DNA from 2 places in the Delftia sp. genome. Region 2 is predicted to be linked to the other one. Evidence: predicted binding sites of a transcription regulator. Region 2 holds the regulator's gene; the other holds the start of a gene.
The links. The regulator FNR, encoded in region 2, switches genes on or off when oxygen is low (the NO sensors DNR and NnrR bind a similar motif). The targets are predictions, from matches to a motif close to TTGATNNNNATCAA.

Region 1 (4,023 bases), on a different contig from region 2:
TGCCGGGCACCAGGGCGATGGCGATCTGCCAGTTGAAGCCGATCGGCGCCAGCACCACCTCCAGCCAGCCGCCGATGCGGCCTGCAAAGCTGTAGCGGATGGCCGCTTCGGTGACGCCATCGGGCGGCGCCGGGTAGCTGGCCAGGAACCACAGCACGATGCTCACGGTCAGGATGATGCCGCCGACGCGGCGCAGGAAGATCATGGCGCGCTCGTACAGGCCCAGGGCCAGGCTGCGCGGGCTGGGCCAGCGGTAGGAGGGCAGCTCCATCAGCAGCGGCGTGGGGCCGGCGCTGCGGCCCACCAGCTTGGCCACGCCGGCCACGGCCATGGCGCTGGCGATGCCGGCCACGTACAGCGCAAACAGCACCAGGCCCTGCAAATTGAAGATGCCGCCCACCGTGCGCTCGGGAATGAAGGCGCTGATCAGCAGCGCATAGACCGGCAGGCGCGCCGAGCAGGTCATCAGCGGCGCGATCATGATGGTCACCAGGCGGTCGCGCCAGCTGGTGATGGAGCGCGTGGCCATGATGCCGGGCACGGCGCAGGCGAAGCTGGACAGCAGCGGAATGAAGGAGCGGCCCGACAGGCCGACCTTGCCCATGATGCGGTCCAGCAAAAAGGCGGCACGCGGCAGGTAGCCCGAATCCTCGAGTGCAAGGATGAACAGGAACAGGATCAGGATCTGCGGCAGGAAGACCAGCACGGCGCCCGTGCCGGCGATCACGCCATCGGCCAGCAGGCTGCGCAGCGCGCCTTCGGGCATGTGCTCGTTGACCAGGGCCGAGACGGCCGAAACGCCGCCCTCGATGCCATCCATCAGCGGCTGTGCCCAGCTGAACACGGCCTGGAACATCAGGAACAGCGTGGCTGCCAGCAGCAGCATGCCCCACAGCGGGTGCAGCACCACGGCGTCGATGCGGTCGTCGCGCCGGGTGTCCACCACGGGCTCCTTGACGCAGTCGGCCATGATGCGGGCCACCTGCTGGTGCAGGGCCAGGACCTGCTCGCGCGCATCGCCCGGGCGGGCCGGGGCCTGCAGCTGCGGCGCCGCCAGGGCGCGGGCTTCGGGGCCGTCCAGCCATTGCAGCAGTTCGCGCGCGCCGTCCTGGCGCACGCCCACCGTGGACAGCACGGGCATGCCCAGGGCGCGTGACAGCGCCTCGCGGTCGATATCGATGCCCTGGCGCCTGGCCATGTCGCTCATGTTGAGCACCAGCAGCATGGGCAGGCCCAGGCGCTGGGCCTCCAGCACCAGGCGCAGGTTCAAGCGCAGATGGGTGGCGTCGGTGACGCAGACCAGCAGTTCGGGCGGCGCCTCGCGCGCATGGCGACCCGAGACGATGTCGCGCGTGATGCGCTCATCCTCGCTGTGCGCATGCAGGCTGTAGGTGCCCGGCAGGTCCAGCACGCGCACGCGCCGGCCGCTGGCCGTGCTCAGCCAGCCTTCCTTGCGCTCCACGGTCACGCCCGCGTAGTTGGCCACCTTCTGGCGTGCGCCGGTCAGCAGGTTGAACAGCGCCGTCTTGCCGCAGTTGGGATTGCCCAGCAGGGCCAGGCGCAGTGCTGAATCACCGCTGCCGCCGCCACCCTGGGCAGGCTGCAGCGGCTGGATGAGTTTGGGAGAGGACGACGCGCTCATGCCACCGCCTCCGGCGCCACGCGCACCAGGGCCGCCTCATGGCGGCGCAAAGCGAACGTGGTCTGGCCCACGCGCACGGCCAGCGGGTCGTCGCCCGGAAAGCCCGCGGCCAGGATGCGCACGGGCTCGCCGGGCAGAAAGCCGATCTCCATGAGCCGCAGCAGCAGTTCCTGCTCGCTGGCATCGCGTGCGGCATGGAGCTCGACCACGCGCGCCGATACCTGGCGGGGCAGGGCATCAAGGGTGATGGCCGTGGTGGCAGCAACGGCAGCAGAGGAGGACATGGGAGGCGCGGACAGCGTGGACGGAGCCGCAGCGTCCGTCGCGAGGTTCATCGAATGCATGGCGTGTTGTATCAATTGATTTTTATTCTCATTTTGATTTTGATCGAACCCGGGCGGCGGGACCGCGCATGGTATCGGAGTGCGGGACAGGGTTTTGCGTTCCCGGCTTTGCCCCCTGGCGGGCCCAGGCGGGCGGCGCGCGGCACAATGGCGGCCGACGCCGACACGGCCTTTGCGCACTCCCCTCCCCACGCCATGACCCATCCCTGCCTGAGCTGCGGCGCCTGCTGCGCATCGTTTCGCGTGGACTTTTCCGTGCACGAGTCGCAGGCGCAGGGCGGCCGCGTGCCAGCCGGGCTGGCCGAGGAAGTCACCGACCACACCTGCCGCATGCGCGGAACCGACTGGGCGCGTCCCCGCTGCGCGGCCCTGGTCGGCAAGGTGGGCGAGAAGGCCCATTGCGGCATCTATGAATGGCGCCCCTCGCCCTGCCGCGAGTTCGCCGCCGGCAGCGATGCCTGCAACCGCGTGCGCGTGCGCCATGGCATGCAGGCGCTGGACAGCGGCCTGCTGTAGCAACCAGCCAGGCGCCACCAGCCGTCATTCCACCGGCAGCCCCGCCAACTGCCCCTTGAACTCCTGCAGCGAGAAATGCGTGTGCACCTGGCGCACGCCGGGCAGCCGGTGCAGGCGGGTGAGCAGCAGATCGGAATAGGCGTCGAGATCGCGCGCCACGACGACCAGCAGGAAGTCCTCCGGCCCCGAGATGCCGTGGAACATCACGACCTCTGGAATGGCGCAGACCGCTTCCTGGAAATGGCGCGAGGACTCCTCGTTCTGGTGGTCTATGCCCACCATCACGAAGGCCAGCACGCCAAAGCCTATGGCGCGCCGGCTCAGCGCGGCGTGGTAGCCGGTGATCACGCCCTCGTCCTCCAGCCGCTTGATGCGCCGCCATGACGGTGACTGCGACAAATGCACACGCTGCGCCAGCTCACCCGAGGTCAGCCGCGCGTTGTCCTGCAGGGCGCGGATCAGCAGCCGGTCCGTTCTGTCGATGTCGATTGGCATAAACCACCTATGAATTCATGTTTCACAGAATAACTTATCCAAGATCAAGTCGATTTAGGGATAACTACTAAACGCCCCGCGAAGGCCGTCCATAGCATCCGCCTCCGAAGCCCCCCACAGCAACGGAGACAACAACCCATGCCAGCCTTCGAAGACATCGTCCAGCGCGAAGCCGGACTCAAACAGCAGCTGTCCGCCGGACAGATGACCATGATCGCCATCGGCGGTGCCGTCGGCACCGGCCTGTTCCTGGGCAGCGGCTTTGCCATCGGCTTTGCCGGGCCCAGCGTGCTGATCAGCTATGCCATCGGCGCAGTGATCTCGCTGCTGCTCATGGGCTGCCTGGCCGAGATGACGGTGGCCCACCCGACCTCGGGCTCGTTCGGCGCCTATGCCGAGCACTACATCAGCCCGATGGCCGGCTTCATGGTCCGCTATGCCTACTGGGCCTGCGTGGTGCTGGCCGTGGGCACCGAGGTGACGGCCGTGGGCCTGTACATGGGCTACTGGTTCCCCGAGGTGCCGCGCTGGGCCTGGGTGGTGATCTTCTCGGGCGCGCTCATCGGAGTGAACATGATGAGCGTCAAGGCCTTCGGCGCCGTGGAGTACAGCTTCTCCATGATCAAGATCATCGCCATCGCAGCCTTCATCGTGGTGGGCGCCTGGGTGGTGTTCGGCGCCCGTCCGGACGGCGTGGGCTTTGCCAACTACGTCAACAACGGCGGCTTCTTCCCCAACGGCCTGTGGGGGACCTGGGTGGGCGTGATCATCGCCATCTTCAGCTACCTGAGCATCGAGATGATCGCGGTGGCCGCCGGCGAGGCCAAGGACCCGCAGCGCGCCGTCACCAGCGCCTTCCGCTCCACCATGGTGCGCCTGGTGGTGTTCTACCTGGCCACGATCGCGCTGATGCTGGCCATCGTGCCGTGGTCGGCCGCCGGCAAGGAGGGCAGCCCCTTCGTCAAGGTGATGGAGATCATCGGCCTGCCCGGCGCGGCCAGCGTGGTCAATTTCGTGGTGCTGGTG
Region 2 (4,023 bases):
GCCGGCCACCAGCCACAGCCCGCTGCCCACGCCAAAGGCCGCCATGGCCGATGCGCCCTGCAAGGGGCCACCGCTGAGCGCGGCGACCAGCACGGCCGAATACAGCAGTCCGCAGGGCATAAGCGCCCAGGCATAGCCCGCCGCCAGCGTGCCGCCAGGGGCGGACACCCAGGGCTGCACGCGCCGCCAGGCGGCGCGGCCCGCAGACTCCAGCCAGGCGGGCTGGCGGGCCTGCACCATCATGGCCAGGCCCCAGGCCATCACGGCGACATGGGTCAGCGTCCAGAACGGCTGCAGCGCCGTGGTCTGGCTGGTGAGCCAGGACAGGCTTTCCATGGCCAGCGCCGAGGCAGCGCCCAGGCTGGCATAGCCGGCCAGCCGCCCGCCATGGAACAGCGCCGTGCGCAGCCACAGCCGGCTTTGCAGTCCATGGACGGCGACCACCTGCCCACCACCCTGTACCGTGCCCTGCCCCGCCCCGCCCGTGACCACGCCGCAGGGCGCGGCGCACATGGCAAGGCAATGGGGCCCGCCGACGAGCCCCATGATCAAAGCGGTCCAGAGCAGCGACAACAGCATGGGGCCTAGATGATCCTCGAAAACCGCGCCCGGTTCTTGTCGGCCTGCAGATATCGGTCAAACAGCATGGCCACGCCACGCACGAAGTACCAGCCCATGGGCGTGACCTGGAATCCCTCGTCGCTGATCTGCACCAGCCCCTTGGCCTGCAGGTCCTGAAGCGCCGCCAGCTCGGGGGCGAAGTACTCGCGAAAGCCCAGCAGCCAGGCCTGCTCCATGGGCTCGAACAGCACGGCGCCCTGGCACATGATGGCCATGATGACGGCGCGCCGCACCAGATCATCGCGCGACAGTGCCAGGCCGCGCACCACGGGCAGGTGGCCGGCGTCGATGGCGTCGTAGTACTCCTCCAGCGTCTTGGCGTTCTGGCTGTAGCTGGCCCCCACCTTGCCGATGGCCGACACGCCCAGCGCAATCAGGTCGCAGTCGGGCTGGGTGCTGTAGCCCTGGAAGTTGCGATGCAGCCGGCCCTGGCGCTTGGCCACGGCCAGCGCGTCCTCGGGCAAGGCGAAGTGGTCCATGCCGACGTAGACATAGCCGCCGTCCATGAAGGCCGCGATGGAGCGCGAGAGCATGGCCAGCTTGTCGGCGCCCTGGGGCAGGTCCTCGGCCGCGATGCGCCGCTGCGGCTTGAAGCGCTCGGGCAGGTGGGCATAGGCATAGAGCGCGATGCGGTCGGGCCGCAGCGCATTGACCTGGGCCAGCGTGCGCTCGAAGGACTCGGGCGTCTGCTTGGGCAGACCGTAGATCAGGTCCACGTTGATGGAGGCAAAGCCCAGCTGCCGTGCCGCTGCCACCAGCGCGAACACCTGCTCGGCCGGCTGCACGCGGTGCACGGCGATCTGCACCTGTTCGTCGAAGTCCTGCACGCCGAAGCTCAGGCGGTTGAAGCCCAGTTCCTTGAGCACGGCCAGGCGTTCGACGCTGACGGTGCGCGGATCGACCTCGATGGAGTATTCGCCGCCCGGCTCCAGCTTGAAATGCTCGCGCAGCAGGGCCATCAGCGTGCGCAGTTCATCGTCCGAGAAGAAGGTGGGCGTGCCGCCGCCCAGGTGCAGCTGGCTGACGGCCTGGCCCTTGCCGCAATGGGCCGTGTGCAAGGCCATCTCGCGCGCCAGGTAGTCCAGGTAGACGGCCGCGCGATCGTGGTGGCGCGTCACGATCTTGTTGCAGGCGCAGTAGTAGCACAGCGACTCGCAGAACGGCACATGCACATACAGCGACAAAGGCATGGCCCGCGCTGCGGTACTCGATTTGCGGTGCTCAAGTGCCAGGATATAGTCTTCAGCACCGAAAGCCTCCACGAAACGATCGGCCGTGGGGAACGAGGTGTATCGGGGCCCCGGTACGTCGAAGCGACGCAGCAGCTCTGGGGTGACAGCGGTCATGGGTTTTTTCCTCTAATGTCGTCCACTGTGCCGCAGCCCATTGGCCGCGTCCTTGACTCATATCAAGAGTTGTTCGCGGCAGTGCTGCGACAATTTGATCCAACTCATCGCCATCCACGAGGTCACCGCCGGCGCACTGCTGCGCCGCTGATGTTTACTCCATGAACCTTCAGACCATCAAAGCATCCTGTTCCAATTGCAACCTGCGCGAGCTGTGCATGCCCATGGGCCTGGATGCCGAGCAGATGCAGCGCATCGACGACATCGTGGCCACGCGCCGCAAGGTCAAGCGCGGCGGCCTGCTGTTTCGCAACGGTGAGTCCTTCACCTCGCTGTACGCCATCCGCACGGGCTTCTTCAAGACCTGCGTGGCCACCGAGGACGGGCGCGACCAGGTCACGGGCTTTCAGATGGCCGGCGAGATCATCGGCCTGGATGGCATCGTCAACGACCACCACACCTGCGATGCGGTCGCGCTGGAAGACGCCGAGGTCTGCGTCATGCCCTTCGACAAGCTGGAGGACCTGTCGCGCGAGGTCACGGCCCTGCAAAACCATGTGCACAAGGTCATGAGCCGCGAGATCGTGCGCGAGCATGGCGTGATGCTGCTGCTGGGCAGCATGCGTGCCGAGGAGCGCCTGGCCGCCTTCGTGCTCAACCTGGTGCAGCGCCTCCACGCCCGGGGCTTTTCCAAGTCGGAACTGGTGCTGCGCATGACGCGCGAGGAAATCGGCAGCTACCTGGGCCTGAAGCTGGAGACGGTGAGCCGCACCTTCTCGAAGTTTGCCGAAGAAAACATCATCGAGGTGCGCCAGCGCCATCTGCGCATCCTGGACACGGACGCGCTCAAGCGCATCGTCAACAGCCAGCAGTGCCAGTGACGCCGCAAGGCCCCGCCCCCCGGCAATGAACAGGGCCCGCGATCGCGGGCCTTGTTCATTGCCATTGCAGTGCACGCAGGTTCAATCGCGCCCCAGGCCCTGCATGGCCAGATTTGGGTCCGGCTCGGAGACCACGCCGTCGTTGAGATCGTGCGTGGAGCGTCCCAGCATGGTGGTCATGAGGCTGGACAGCATGGTCACGCCCCAGAAGGCGAAGAAGGCCAGCGTGTAGATTCCCTGCCGCGACCAGCCCAGGTCGCCGAGCCAGTGCAGCTCCAGCGGGTCCACGAAGGCGAATACCAGCATCTCCATCACGGCGGCGGCCAGAAAGGCCGGCCAGGCAATCCACATCCAGCGTTGGGCCAACATCAGCGATCTCCTTGAGCTGTCGAGGGGTGGCTTTCATTGTGCGCGCCGCCCTCGCACCGTGCCAAGCCCTGCGCACCCTGCACTGCCTGTAGGAAACCCTTGGCCCTCGCGCATGCTGGAGATGCCATCCACCATGCAAAAAGGCCGCGACTGCGGCCTTGTGCACGGCATTTTCCTGCGTTCAGCGGTCCGTGGGATGGTCCTGCGCGGGCGTGGCCGCGTGGTTGCGGCCGGTGACCGCGGGCGCCAGGCTCTTGGGCACTTCGCGCACGCCATCGGCACGCTCGTTGATGGTGATGCCATTGCGGTAATAGTCAGGATCGATCACGGGATCGGCGCCATTGATCGCAATGACGGCCGTGACCACGCCAGCCACCACGACGGCGGCCGGGCCGGCCACCACGAGCCAGACATGGGCGAACTTCCACCAGGGCTTGCCGGCGTCCGGATGCGAAGGGGCCGTGGCGGGCGCGGAGACTGCGGGACTGGAAGACATGGATAACCTCTTTCTTTCAAACAGCCGGCGCAGCCTGGGCGGCGCCGGCCAGACATATCACCGGGGCACCAGGAAGACGGCCTTTTCGGACGCGCGTCCCGCGCCTGAATGCACGGCATCGATATCGAAGAATACGGTGTGCGAGCCCGGCTCGGCGGAACCGTAGGGAATCTGCAGCCGCGCCGCAATGCCGCGCGTCTCGGCCGGGCCGACCTCGACCTCCTGCTCGGACGCCAGCTCCAGCCCGTCGAGGCCATGGGCGCTGATGCGGTAGCGCTGGGCCTGCTCGGTGGCATTCATGATCTGCAGG

Region 1: a site for FNR is predicted at 2,020-2,033, ahead of AC5I49_RS25115 (FeoA family protein). Genes of this name have one in related genera too.

Annotation. Positions count from the first base shown of each region.
Region 1 is NZ_JCABYI010000036.1:104,070-108,092, reverse strand. Features, by position in the region: gene feoB (ferrous iron transporter B) at 1-1,642, opposite strand, end outside; gene AC5I49_RS25115 (FeoA family protein) at 1,639-1,986, opposite strand; gene AC5I49_RS25110 (YkgJ family cysteine cluster protein) at 2,182-2,502, shown strand; gene AC5I49_RS25105 (Lrp/AsnC family transcriptional regulator) at 2,527-2,997, opposite strand; gene AC5I49_RS25100 (amino acid permease) at 3,136-4,023, shown strand, end outside.
Region 2 is NZ_JCABYI010000009.1:201,151-205,173, reverse strand. Features, by position in the region: gene AC5I49_RS07275 (sulfite exporter TauE/SafE family protein) at 1-579, opposite strand, end outside; gene hemN (oxygen-independent coproporphyrinogen III oxidase) at 585-1,967, opposite strand; gene fnr (fumarate/nitrate reduction transcriptional regulator Fnr) at 2,129-2,848, shown strand; gene AC5I49_RS07260 (hypothetical protein) at 2,930-3,217, opposite strand; gene AC5I49_RS07255 (FixH family protein) at 3,399-3,713, opposite strand; gene ccoG (cytochrome c oxidase accessory protein CcoG) at 3,771-4,023, opposite strand, start outside.